3 regions of the Selenomonas sputigena ATCC 35185 genome follow, and region 3 is predicted to be linked to each of the others. Evidence: a T-box and tRNA genes for the amino acid it is inferred to sense, from the RefSeq annotation. Region 3 holds a T-box; the other regions hold tRNA genes.

Region 1 (4,546 bases), 490 kb from region 3:
TTCGGGCTTGACTTCTTGGACTTTCATAGTAAACACGGGGAGAGAATCAGTGGCTGGCCTACCTCCCCCGTGTTTGGTGAAACACGGCAGAATAGGCGTGTAGATCTTGATTGTCTACTTGCCGCAGACATAGTATAGCACATTGTCGACAGAATTGCACGAAATAAATCGAAAATCGGAAAAAAGAATCTTCTAATCTTTGGAAATACGCTGCTTCAAGAACTGCTCCTGCAAAAGAAAAGCCCTGCCGGATGCAGCGTCCGGCAGGGCTCCGGCAGCAAGGGAACAAGATCAAGCTATTTGCGCATCTGCAGGGCTGCGGCGCGATAGCGGTAGAGCAGTCCCAAGAGCATGAGAATGCCGAAGGTCGTGAAGGCCGCCAAAACAGCGGAGTCCGTCAGTTGGTACGTCACGGCGAGAGGAATGGCGATGATGAGCGATACCGCCGTCAATTCCATGTCGTCGAGGAAGAGGATAGCAAGCAGGATAACGAGAACTGCGGCCAATATGCCCATTTTCTACATCTCCTTTCCGATAGAGAAGAAACGATGAATACAGCGCTTGCACGCTTCTTTCCTTCTTTATCGAAACTTTCGAGGAGAAAATTAAGGCTTTTCGCCCATTTTATTTTCAGGTGTGCCTTTTTTTGCCGCTTCCTTCTCTTTTTTCTCCTGTTCCTTCTTCTCGCGCTCCTTGACGATCTTGTCGTAGGCTGCGGCATCGACTTCCTGCATGTACTCATCGGGGATGTCGCTCGCATTCGGCGCTTGCTTCCAGTATTCCTTGTAGGCGGCTAGCGCCGCTTCCTTCTCGCCCATTTCGCTATAAATTTCGCCGCGCATCTTGTAGATGTAGGGATTCTTCGCGTCGATCTCCTGCGATTTTTCGAGGTCGGCGAGGGCTTTTTCGCGGTCGCCCATCATGCGATAGACGTCGGCGCGGTTGAGGAAGTTGTAGATGTTCGCCGCGTCGAGCTCGACGGCATGATTGGAGTCGGCGAGTGCGGCTTCGTAGTCGCCTGCGACGGCTTTGGCTCTGCCGCGGATCGCGTAGTTTTCGGCGACGTTGTCGGGATTTCTCGCGGCGAAGGCGCGTTCCATGAGGAAGAGCGCTTCCTTCGCCATGCCGTTGTCGCTGTAGCGGTCGGCGTTGTAGCGCAGCTGCTTGACGTAGTCGCCCTTGGCGTCGAGCGCATTCTCGCGAATCTTCTGCCACGCGTCCGTGCGCTTCTTTTCCTCGGCGGCGACCTTTTCACGCATTTCCTTGTCCTTGCTGCTCGCATAGGCATTGCGCACGAGTTCTTCGAGGCGCTCTTCCGCATGATTGCGCATGACGAATTTCTTGAGCTTTTCGTAGACGCGGCTGTCGTCGAGGTAGGCGATGCGTGCGCCGGGCGCGGCAGAAAAGTGCCAGCCGTCGAAGGAGGCGTGGTCGTGGAACGCCTTGGCGATGCCGCCCGCGATGAGGTAGGCGTTCTCCGTCGTGTTGTTGTAGTCGGCGTCCCAGTCGGCCGAGAGGAGCTTTTCGCCGTCGATGAGGACGTCCGCGCCGTTTTCGACGGTCACATGCCCCATGCCGTAATTCGTCATCATGGCGGCAAGGCGCTCGACGCGCTCGTACATGGCGGGGTGATCGTTGTAGTTCGGTGCGTCGGGATTCTCGAAGGGATCTTGGTACTCGCCGATGTCCTGCGTTTCGTATGTCAGGTAGTAGGCCATGCGTGCCATGGCGGCCGCGCCGCCGCCGGGGTTGAAGCCCGCCGTCGTCATGAGGTGGAAGCCTCCCTCGTCCGCCTCAAGCTCGCTCGGCAATGTCACGTCCTTGGCGATGGCGTAGCCGACGACGGCATTGAGCTTCTGCCAGTCGAGGTTGTCCGCCGCCGAGCCGATGGCGATTCCCGCATACGATTCGGCGACGGCCTTGGCGTAGTTCTTCGCGCTGTGCTGCCGAAGGCCGTGCGTCATCTCGTGGCCGAGGACGGCGGCAAGCTCGTCTTCGTCGTGGTGCAGCGCACGCACGAGACCGCGGTTCACCGTGATGTAGTCGGTCGGATAGCAGGCGGCGTTGAAGGCCGCGCCCGCGTTCACGCGCCACAGGAAGGGCAGGGAGTTGATGGAGAGCGCGTATTCGCCGTGTTCCGTGATCCGGCCGAGCACGCAGTCGACGACCTCGCGGTCGAGGGCGTCCTTGTCCTCGCCGTTTTCCTCCATGTCCTGTTTGAGCCCGCTGATCTGGTAGTCGACGTTGTTGCCGATGGCAAGCATTTCCTTGAGCGTGCCCTGGTAGGCGAGGAAGCCGCCGATGGCAGACATGCCGATCATCACGGGATTGAGCGCCGCCGCCTCAGCTTGCGCCGCAAGGGGAAAGTGCGGCGCGAGCGGTGCGATGCTCAAGAGGCCGGCAAGAATGGCGGCGCAAAGTTTTTTCCCGATCTTCATGGTTGATTCCTCCTCAGAAAGTTGCTTCATTCAACATTTTCTTGACGAAGCGACGAATTTACCATGAAAGTCCAAGAAGTCAAGCCGTAGGCGCAGACTGATTGGCTCTTTCATGTAAGGGCGGCGCACAATGTCCACAAAGTGGACGTTTGTGCGTGTAGTTTTCACTGTCACAAGTCATCTGAGTTCCGCCGGATCGGCGTTGCGTCTATCAGCGTTTCCTCATGAAATCGAGGATGCCTTTTAACTTCCTATATAACAAAGGAGCAGCCATCCGAAGATGACTGCTTGATAAGCGAATGGTGCTCGGTACTGGATTCGAACCAGTGACCCCCACAATGTCAATGTGATACTCTAACCAACTGAGCTAACCGAGCGTATGTTGTGCAGGCTCGTACCTGCGAACAAAATGTATTATACAGAAAGCCGGAGGAAAATGCAAGTGTTTTTTTACGGAAATTATTTCATGGGAAGATTGCAAGTTTCATTGTCGCATCGTCCCGCCAAACCATTGGCAGCTTACGCAGCCGCAGTATACGAAGCTGCCGCATACGAATCGTGTATGCGGCGACTTTCTTCGCACACAAAAAGAGAAGCTGTGCACAAGCCGGATCCGGTTCATGCACAGCCCTCCCTCAATGCATCGTTTCCTTGCCACCCGTCACCTGCAGCACCTTGAGCGCCTCGCGGTGCGGCGCGAGGTCTACCGCCATCGCCGCCATTTCCAGGGCTTCCAGACGCGCGTTGATGTAGGCCGTGCTGCGACGTACCTCCTGCGTCATGCGGCACGCTTCCTGCGTCTCTTTTTCGAGTTCCGAAATCTGCCCGCTCGCCGCCTCGTAACGCGCATTGAACGCCTCAAAGCGTGCGTTCAGCTCGGCGAAGCGGCGGTCGAGCGCCGCGAAATGTGCATCGAACTCCGCCAGCTTCTCGTCGATCGCTGCCAGCTTCGCCTCGCCGCTCGCCAAGCGCTCGCTCACACGGCGGACATTTTCATCTAAGTTTTCTATATCATGGCGCGTCCATTCGCGCAAATTTGTGCTATCTTCCATTGCTTTCCCTCCAATTTTATTATACCACGACTTTTCTCCCTAGTCCAGAATGATTTAGGAGAAAATAGTAAAAAGCCGCTATTTTTCCTGCACGATGGAAAAACAGCGGTATTTCAACGGAAGAAGAGCATGATGAAACCGCCGATCGTCGGCATTCCAACGATAGCGGCTTTCAATAAAGGGCGTGGAGCGAGATGTGTGCATTTTGCTCCGACGAAAGCCCCAATCATCAGCCCAAAGAGTGTCTGCACGAAGATGGCGAGATCGAGCCGCCCGTTCATCATGTAGCCGAGCCCGCCCGCCGCCGAAATCGGCAGAATGACCATCATGCACGTGCCGATCGACTGCAGGAGCGGCACGCCGAAGACGCAGAGCAGCGTGAGCTGGATGAAGGCCGCCGCCCCGATGCCGAACGCGCCCGACAGAAAGCCGTTGACGAAACCGAGTGTCAGTCCGTAGACGACGAGCTTCCTGCCTGCAAGAAGCTCGCCGCGCACATGGAAGATGCGGTCGAGGAGATCGGCGCGATAGACCTTCATGTAGAGCGTGAATGCCGACAGGAGCAGCATCAGCGCCGTCAGAAAGCCAAGCTCCTCCGACGGCATCACGTTCGACACCTCCGCGCCCAAGAGTGCGCCGAGGACGCCGCCCGCGCCGAGCACCGCGCCCGTCTTGACGACGACCTCGCCCTCGCGGAAGTGGCTGACGGCGCCCGAGAGCATCGTGAAGAGCATCGAGGCGAGCGCGACGCCGAGCGCCGTATGGATCGGCACGCCGAAGCCGACGGTCAGGAGCGTGATGACGACGCCCGCGCCGCCCGCACCGACGAAGCCGATGAGCGCTCCCAAGATCAGCATCGAGAAGAAAATCATTTTTCTTCCTCCACATCCTCCGTCAGCGCGTGCTGCCCGAGCATCGTTGTCAGATTGTCGCGCGTGAAGCGATAGGCGCTCGAAGAGAAGTCCTGCGTCGCATCGTAATGGTTCGACTGCGCGTGCAAGATGCCGGCGACCGTGTCGTAGATCATGTCGTTCGTGAAGTACTGGCTCTCGTGAC
Region 2 (4,546 bases), 130 kb from region 3:
GGCGTCGCGCTTCATCTTCTCTTCGCGCGCGCGCGCGACCGCCCGCGCCTTGAAGGCGGCAAGCTCCTCTTCATCCACCATCTCTACAGCGCCTTCCGTGCGGCGGCACGCGATGTAGAGGAGCGTGATCGTCAGCGCCGTCGCCGTGATCGCGATGAAGGAATGCGGATATCCCGTCGCTTCGACGAAGCGCGGCCCCAAGATCCAGAGAACGGCGACGGGTAGCCACGCGGCGAGCATCGTGAAGGCGAAGCCCAGCACGAACGTGTTCTTCATCTTCCCCGAGGAAAGCACGCGGATGGAATAGCCGAAATGGTGCAGCACCGCCATGACGACGTACTGACCGACGAAGAAGCCGATGATCGATATGACGACCCAAGCGGCCTGTGGTATCTCTCCCATGACAAAAGCCTCCCTGCATTATCTAATCGTCTTTTATTATACCATAAGAATTGGATTTTCCCAAGAGCTGAAAAAACTTTCCGTGTGCCGTTTGATTTTCTCTTCGATGATTTATGATATAATGGAAAAGCGGTTTTCTTTTTTCTGTATACGGAGGGAGGCATTTACAATGAAATTTGCGATGTTCGGCGCGGGCGGCACGGGCGGGGTGCTCGGCGGCTATCTCGCGCTCGCGGGGCACGATGTGACGTTGATTGCACGCGGCAGGCACTTGGAGGCTCTTCAGAAGGACGGTCTGACGATCGAGTCGGCGCATCGAGGCACGCTCCATATCAAGAACGTGAAGGCGCAGACGGCGGAGGCTTACGATGAAACGCCCGATGTGCTCTTCGTCTGCTGCAAGTACTACGCGCTTCCCGACGCCATCGCGTTCGCGAAGCGTGCGGCAGGCCCCGATACGCTCATCATCCCGATCTTGAACGTCTTCGGCACGGGCGAGGTCATGCAGAAGGATTTGCCGGGGTTGACCGTGCTCGACGGCTGCATCTACATCTTCGGCAATCTCAAGGCGCCGGGCGTATTGGAGCAGCCGCAGAAGATCCTGCGCGTGATCTTCGGTTTCCGTCCCGATCAGGCGAAGTGCTTGGAGGAGAGGGCGAAGGCGCTCGAAAAGCTCCTGCAGGATGCCGACATTCGCGGACACTACAGCCTCGACATCCGCCGCGATGCGCTGACGAAGTTCGGCTTCGTCTCGCCGATGGGCGCGGCAGGGCTTTATCACGATGCGACGAGCGAGGCGTTTCAGAAGGAAGGCGCGGTGCGTGACACGTATCTCGGCCTGATCCGTGAGGTCGAGGCGCTCGGCAAGGCGATGGGGATTGTCTTCGAGAAGGATCTCGTGGCAACGGGCATTGCCTTCATCGATGCGTTCGAGCCGGGACTCAAGACGAGTATGCAGCGCGATGTGGAAAAGGGAGGACTTTCCGAGTTCGACGGACTCGTGAACCGCATCGTCGCTCTCGGCGAACGCTATCATGTGCCCGTGCCGCTCTACAAGAAGATCAGCGACTGGGGCAAGGCGAAGGGAATCCGATAAAAATATAGCGGTAGTGTCCTTGAGGGGAACTCAAGGCGTAAAGCTGAAAGGACGGGAAGAGCTATGAAAATCATCGTTGCGATTGATTCCTTCAAGGGAAGCCTTTCTTCCTTGAAGGCGGGAGAGATGGCAGCCGATGCTGCACGCGAGGTGTTTCCCGAGGCCGAGGTGGAGGTATTTCCGCTGGCAGACGGCGGCGAGGGCACGGTCGATGCGCTTGTCGAGGGACTTTCAGGCGAGGTCGTGCGCCTCGCTGTCACGGGTCCTTTGGAAAAGCCCGTCGAGAGCCGCTTCGGCTTCCTGCCCGCGACGCATACGGCGGTCATCGAAATGGCAGATGCGGCAGGATTGCCGCTCGTGCCCGAAGGCGAGCGCGATCCGCGCCGCACGACGACGTACGGACTCGGCGAACTCATGCTCGCCGCCATCGATCGCGGCTGCCGTGACTTCATCATCGGCATCGGCGGCAGTGCGACGAATGACTGCGGACTCGGCATGCTCACGGCGCTCGGCGCACGCTTTTTCGATGCGGAGGGAAAGGCTGTGGGAAGGACGGGCGGCGATGTTGCCGCTGTGCGGCGCATTGATCTTGCGGGGCTTCATCCTGCGCTCAAGGAGTGCTGCATTCACGTCGCCTGCGACGTGACGAATCCGCTCTATGGCCCCTTGGGCTGCTCGCATGTCTACGGCCCACAGAAAGGAGCGACGCCTGAGATCGTCGAGGAAATGGATGCGGCGATCCGGGCTTTCGCCGGATTGGCGGAAAGGGAACTTGGCATCGAGGGTGCACAGGTGCCCGGCGCGGGAGCGGCGGGCGGGCTCGGCTTTGCTTTTCACTCGTTTCTCAAGGCGGAGTTGAAGCCTGGTATCACGCTCGTGCTCGACGCTTTGGGCATAGAGAAGGCGCTCGCGGACGCAGACATCCTCCTGACGGGAGAGGGGCGCATGGATCGGCAGACCGCGATGGGAAAGGCGCCGGTCGGCGTCGCCAAGCTCGCCAAGATGAAGAGTCCGAAGCTCAAGGCGATTGCGCTGTGCGGCTGCGCGCTCGCCGATGCCGAGGCGGTGAACGAAGAAGGCATTGATGCCTACTTCCCGATTCTCCACCTGCCGATGACGGTCGCAGAAGCGATGGAGGAAGAAACGACGTGCCGCAATCTCAGGCAGACCGTGCGGCAGGCGCTTCTGCTCTATCGGGCGGCGCAAGGATAGCAAAGCCTGTCGGATATAAAAGAAAAGCCGCTGCGCGAGGCGCAGCGGCGAAGATTCTGGTGCTCATGGAGGGACTCGAACCCCCGACTTCCACCATGTGAGGGTGACACTCTAACCAACTGAGTTACATGAGCAGTATTGGGTTGAACATAAAATGTATTATACACGATTTTTTGTCCTTTGACTAGCCCTGAAAAGTAAAAAAATCGCCGTTATGCACATTTTTTTGTGGATAAAAAAGGTGGCCCTGTGGATAAACCTTGAAATGCGCTCAATCATTCACTGGTTATCCACAGGGAGTTGGGGGGAATTTGTGGAGAAGCAATGAATTGGTTGTTTTCGCCTAAATGAAAACAAATGTGGGAGATATGTCTGGAGTTGTGAGATGCAAGAGATGGAGGTGAGGCGTGATGGGCAGTTTGGAGAAGAAGGTCGAGCTTTTTTGCGAGGTCTTTCCCAAACTCAGCGACTTTGAGAAGGAGGATTGGGAAGAAAATTTTCTCGTGGAATTTACGCACGATTCGACCTCCATCGAGGGAAACACCCTGACCTTGATTGAAACGAAGATGATTCTTGCCGACAAGATTGTTCCGACGGAAACGACACTGCGCGAATTGGATGAAGTGCGCGGCCACGCAGAAGCGTGGCAGTTTGTCAAGGATTGCGTGAAGCGGCACGTTCCTCTGACGGAAGGCATCATCAAGGACATTCATGAAAGAGTCGTTCCCGCGCGGGGCATCGGCGGCATTTATCGCAATATTCCCGTGCATATCCGCGGTGCGCGTCATGTGCCGCCGAATCCGCGCAAGGTGTGGGAGGCGATGAAGGATTTCGCCTATCGCATGGAGCATGACGATTTTGCCGATCCGCTCGAAAAGGCGGCATGGCTTCATGCGGAGTTTGTCAGGATGCATCCGTTTCAAGATGGAAATGGGCGGACGGCGCGCCTTCTTATGAACTATCATTTGCTGGCGCAGGGTTTTCCACCGACTTCCATCAAGTTGAAGAACCGAGGCGCGTATTTCGCTGCTTTGGAAGAGTATTCCGTGGGCGGGCGTCTTACGTCGTTCTTGCAGTTGCTGCAGCAGAATATGGAGAGGGAATTGGAGGCGTTCTTTACGATGTATTCCCTGCACATGGACGTGCCGGAGTTGCAGAGGAAGAGGCCGGAACTGGCGGCTTTGGCGATGTCCTATAGAGAACAGGAGACTGCGAAGTATTGACGGAACGGCTTTTCGGAAGAAGTGTAAAAAAAGTTTGGGTGTGAATAAGAAAATGGCTCAAAAATTTTATGCCGTGCGTGCGGGACGTGCGACGGGAATCTTTCTTACATGGGAGGAATGCCGCGCGCAGGTAGAAGGCTTTCGCGGCGCACGCTACAAGAGCTTTCCGACGGAGGCAGAAGCCCGCGCCTGGCTTACGGCGGCGCAGCCTTTGTCGGCGCTCTTCGATGAAGCGGAAGCCGCGCCGACGCGCCGTGCGCCCGTGCGCAAAAAAAGCGCCGCAATGGGCGGCAGAGCGAATGAAGCGGCGGACGACGCATCTCTCTGCCATGTCTATACGGACGGCTCGTGCCTTCGGAATCCGAACGGGCCGGGCGGCTGGGCGGTCTGCATCGTGCGTCCGGGCGAGGAGATGGAGACGCTTTCGGGCGGCAATCCTTCGACGACGAACAACCGCATGGAGATGACGGCGGCGATCGAGGCGCTGCGTCATTTGCCCAAGCGAGAGCCGATCGTGCTGTCGACGGACAGCCAGTATCTGAAGAACGGCATCACGAAGTGGATCTTCAGTTGGAAGCGGCGCGGCTGGAAGAAAGCGGACGGGACTCCCGTC
Region 3 (4,546 bases):
GGTCGTTGCGGCGTCCGAGCGCGTCGCCGACGCATCGGGTCAGGCGACGAGAGAAGGCCGCGAGGCACTCCAAAAGGCGGTTGCAGGCGTCGAGAACCTCGCGGAAGGCGCCGTGAAGGTCGGTGCCGCCGTCCAGCACCTCTACGACGGCTCGAAGAACATCGCGGAAATGAACGAGCTCATTACGAGCATCGCGGGTCAGACGAAACTTCTCGCCTTGAACGCTGCCATCGAGGCGGCACGTGCGGGCGAGCAGGGCAAGGGCTTCGCCGTCGTCGCCGACGAGGTGAGAAAGCTCGCCGAGCAGAGCGAGCAGGCAGCGCAGCAAATCAATGATGTCATCGGCAAGAACTCCGCGCAGATTGAGAGCGCATTCTCGCTGACGAAGGAGCAGGAAGGCGCAGTCAAGGAGAATGTGTGCGAGGTGCAGGCGGCCGACGAGAAGTTCGCGAGCATCGCGGAAGCCGTCAAGGCGCTGATCGAGGAGATCGAGACGCTCACGAAGATTACGGGGCAGCTGACGAAGGATGCGGCGAGCATGACGGACATCGTGAATCAGGTCGGCGCGGTGTCGCATACGGTGCAGCAGAAGGCGACGGACGTTTCCGCCGTCTCCGAGGAGCAGGCGGCATCGACCGAGGAAATCGCCGCCGCGAGCCATACGCTCGCGGAGCTTGCACAGAAGCTGCAGGACGGCGTCTCGAAGTTCCGGCTTTGAGAGCGCGCACTGCCGCATCTTGCAAAAATGCCATTCTTATGGTATCCTTTTGACGGTAAAGGCGATGAGGAAGAGGAGTACGCTGCAAGCGCCGCTTCAGAGAGGGGATGGCCGGTGAGAATCCCTGCGGCGGGCGGTGGAAGGTCGCTTCGGAGCTTTCGGGCTGAAGCCGCATGGCGCATTTTGCTGTTCGGTGCGTAGGCGCGGGCGCGGCGGCGGCGTTATGCCTTGGAGCTGCAGGGCGTTTCGCCTTGCGGGAAGTTAGGTGGTACCACGGAAGCAGGCTCTTCCGTCCTTTCGGACGGGAGAGCTTTATTTTTTGTTTGCGGGAGGTTTATGCGGGCTGCGGGGATTTGTCTTGCGGCAGTCCGTGCTTCCTGCAGGGGACTTTTGCGTCAATGCGACATGTATGGAGGTTTTTTCATGGCAAAGGATAATATCCCGAAGGTTTATGAGCCGCAGTCGTTTGAGAAGAGATGGTACGAGTTCTGGGAGAAGAACGATCTCTTTCATGCCGAACCCGAGGAGGGAAAGAAGCCGTTTTCCATCGTGATTCCGCCGCCCAATGTGACGGGGCAGCTGCACATGGGGCATGCGCTCGACAATACCTTGCAGGACATTTTGATCCGCTGGCGGCGCATGCAGGGCTATAATACTCTTTGGATGCCGGGCTGCGACCATGCGGGCATCGCGACGCAGGCGAAGGTGGAGGCGGCGCTTCGCGCAGAGGGTACGAATCGCTACGAACTCGGGCGCGAGAAGTTCACGGAGCGCGTCTGGCAGTGGAAGGAGGAGTACGGCAGCCGCATCATGTATCAGCTCCGAACGCTCGGCTCTTCGTGCGACTGGGCGCGCGAGCGCTTCACGATGGACGAGGGCTGCTCGCATGCCGTGCGCGAGGTCTTTGTGAGCCTCTATGAGAAAGGGCTGATTTATCAGGGGACGCGCATCACGAATTGGTGCCCGTCGTGCAACACGGCGCTTTCGGACATCGAGGTCGAGCACGAGACGGAGGCGGGCCATCTCTGGCATCTGCGCTACGCATTCGAGGACGGCTCGGGCTATGTCGAGATCGCGACGACGCGCCCCGAGACGATGTTCGGCGATACGGGTATCGCCGTGCATCCCGATGATGCACGCTACAAGGATCTCATCGGCAAGAACGTCATCCTGCCCATCGTCAACCGTCCCATTCCCATCTTTGCCGATGAATACGTCGATCCCTCGTTCGGCACGGGCGCGGTCAAGGTCACGCCGGCGCACGACCCGAACGACTTCGAGATGGGGCTGCGTCATGATCTGCCGCAGGTGCGCGTCATAGAGAACGACGGCACGATGTCGAAAGGTCTCGGCAAGTACGCGGGACTCGATCGCTACGAGTGCCGCAAGATGCTCGTCAAAGACCTCGAAGAGGCGGGCGTGCTTGTCTCTACGGAAGAGCATGAGCACGCCGTCGGCCATTGTTCGCGCTGCCATACGACGGTCGAGCCGCTCGTCTCCAAGCAGTGGTTCGTGAAGATGGAGAGCCTGGCGAAGCCCGCGATTGAGGCGGTGCAGGATGGAAGGATCAAGTTCGTGCCCGAGCGCTTCACGAAGATCTATGTGAACTGGCTCGAAAACATCCGCGACTGGTGCATCTCGCGCCAGCTTTGGTGGGGCCATCGCATCCCTGCATGGTACTGCACGGACTGCAAGGAGACGATCGTCTCACGCGAGGACGTCGAGACTTGCCCGAAGTGCGGCGGCCACCATCTGCACCAAGATGAGGACGTGCTCGACACATGGTTCAGCTCGGGACTCTGGCCGTTCGAGACGATGGGCTGGCCCGAGGAGACGCCCGAGCTCAAGCAGTTCTACCCGACGAGCGTTCTCGTGACGGGCTATGACATCATCTTCTTCTGGGTCGCACGCATGGTCATGATGGGCTTGGAGTTCGGCAAGGACATCCCTTTCCACCATGTGTTCATCCACGGTCTCGTGCGCGACAGCGAGGGGCGCAAGATGTCGAAGTCGCTCGGCAACGGCATCGATCCCGTCGAGGTCATCGACAAGTACGGCGCGGACACCTTGCGCTTCATGCTCATTACGGGCAACACGCCGGGCAACGACATGCGCTTCTACTGGGAGCGCGTCGAGGCGGCGCGAAATTTCGCGAACAAGCTGTGGAACGCCTCGCGCTTCATGCTCATGAATTTGGAGGATTTCGATGCGGGCTTCACTCCGACGGCGGAGGACTATACGCTTGCCGACCGCTGGATCTTGTCGCGCTGCCAGAAGACGGCGGCGGGGGTGACCCAGAACCTTGAGAAGTTCGAGCTGGGCGAAGCGGGACGCATGATCTACGAGTTTATTTGGAGCGAGTTTTGCGACTGGTATATCGAGCTGGCGAAAGCGCGGCTCTATGACAAGGACGCGGCGGGTGAGCGCTCGAAGAAGACGGCACAGTATGTCCTCTCGTACGTCTTGGAGCGCACGCTTCGCCTGCTGCACCCCTTCATGCCGTTCCTCACGGAGGAAATCTGGCAGCGCGTGCCGCATGAGGGCAGGAGCATCATGGTCGCGCCGTGGCCCGAGGCGGACGAGAGTCTCGTCGACGAGACGGCGGAGCGCGAGATGGCGAGCATCATGGAAGTGATCGTGCGCATCCGCAACATGCGCGCCGAGGTCGAGGCCGCGCCGGGAAAGAGGAGCGAGGTCATTTTGCACTTCGCGGACAAGGCGCTCGCGCCCGTATTCGCCGCGCACGCCGCGTACTTCGCCGCGCTCTCGTGGGCGGAGCCTCTGACCGTCTTGGAGGACGGCGCGGCGAAGCCCGAGAACGCCATGGCGGCGATCGTCGCAGGCGTCGAGATCTACCTGCCTTTGAGGGGGCTCATCGACGTCGAGAAGGAAAAGGCGCGTCTGGAAAAAGAATTGGCAAACCTCGTCGGCGAGGAGAAGCGCCTCGGCGGCAAGCTCGCGAACGAGGGATTCGTCAAGAAGGCGCCGCCCGCCGTCGTCGAGAAGGAGCGCGAAAAGCTCGAAGCGGCGCGGGAGAAGAAGAAGGCGGTCGAAGAGCGTCTCGCCTACCTGGCGAAGCTCTGAGGAAGGTGGGGAAATGGACTACAAGGAAAGTCTTTCTTACCTCGAAAGTCTCAACGTATTCGGCTCGAAGCTTGGGCTTTCGCGCATCGAAAGGCTCGTCGAGCTGCTCGGGCATCCTGAAAGGCGATACGGCACGGTGCACGTCACGGGCACGAACGGCAAGGGCTCGGTCAGCGCCATGACGGCGGCGATTTTGACGGAATCGGGCTTTAGGACGGGACTCTACACCTCGCCGCATCTCGATTCCTACACGGAACGCTTCGTCATCGACGGTGAGCGCGCAAGCGAGGCGGACTTTGCGGCGGCGATCAGCGCGGCAAAGCGGGCGGCGGACGCGATGCTCGCCGAAGGCGCGGAGCAGCCGACGGAGTTCGAGGTGCTGACGGCGGCGGCGTTCTATTATTTCGCCGAAAAGCACGTCGACTATGCCGTCATCGAGGTCGGTCTGGGCGGCCTTCTCGACTCGACGAACGTCATCATGCCCGAGGTCGCCGTCATCACGAACGTCGCCATGGAACATGCCGACCGCTGCGGCGGCACGCTCGAAGGTGTCGCCCGTCACAAGGCAGGCATCATCAAGCCGGGCGTGCCCGTCGTCACGGCGGCGGAGGGAATGCCGCTCGACGTCCTGCGGCAGAAGGCGGAGGAGGAGGGAAGCGAAATCTTCGCCTATGGCGAAGATTTCCGCGCGGCCGCAGGTGCTGATGGAATCGACTTCTCGTCGAAGAACGGCGGCGCGGCGCA

What was found. The T-box of region 3 lies ahead of SELSP_RS02480 (valine--tRNA ligase). A T-box ahead of a tRNA ligase gene usually reads a tRNA of that ligase, here a tRNA-Val.
Region 1: it has a tRNA-Val gene. The T-box ahead of SELSP_RS02480 (valine--tRNA ligase) is inferred to sense a tRNA for this amino acid. The anticodon was not compared.
Region 2: it has a tRNA-Val gene. The T-box ahead of SELSP_RS02480 (valine--tRNA ligase) is inferred to sense a tRNA for this amino acid. The anticodon was not compared.

The regions. Positions count from the first base shown of each region.
Region 1 covers NC_015437.1:75,887-80,432, reverse strand. The annotation lists gene SELSP_RS00375 (hypothetical protein) at 297-515, opposite strand; gene SELSP_RS00370 (M48 family metalloprotease) at 606-2,438, opposite strand; tRNA gene SELSP_RS00365 (tRNA-Val) at 2,739-2,815, opposite strand; gene SELSP_RS00360 (hypothetical protein) at 3,074-3,490, opposite strand; gene SELSP_RS00355 (sulfite exporter TauE/SafE family protein) at 3,604-4,362, opposite strand; gene SELSP_RS00350 (phosphoethanolamine transferase) at 4,359-4,546, opposite strand, start outside.
Region 2 covers NC_015437.1:689,912-694,457, forward strand. The annotation lists gene SELSP_RS03045 (hypothetical protein) at 1-402, opposite strand, end outside; gene SELSP_RS03050 (ketopantoate reductase family protein) at 572-1,498, shown strand; gene SELSP_RS03055 (glycerate kinase family protein) at 1,562-2,710, shown strand; tRNA gene SELSP_RS03060 (tRNA-Val) at 2,768-2,844, opposite strand; gene SELSP_RS03065 (Fic family protein) at 3,121-3,933, shown strand; gene rnhA (ribonuclease HI) at 3,986-4,546, shown strand, end outside.
Region 3 covers NC_015437.1:562,710-567,255, forward strand. The annotation lists gene SELSP_RS02475 (methyl-accepting chemotaxis protein) at 1-718, shown strand, start outside; T-box leader at 774-1,018, shown strand; gene SELSP_RS02480 (valine--tRNA ligase) at 1,142-3,802, shown strand; gene SELSP_RS02485 (bifunctional folylpolyglutamate synthase/dihydrofolate synthase) at 3,816-4,546, shown strand, end outside.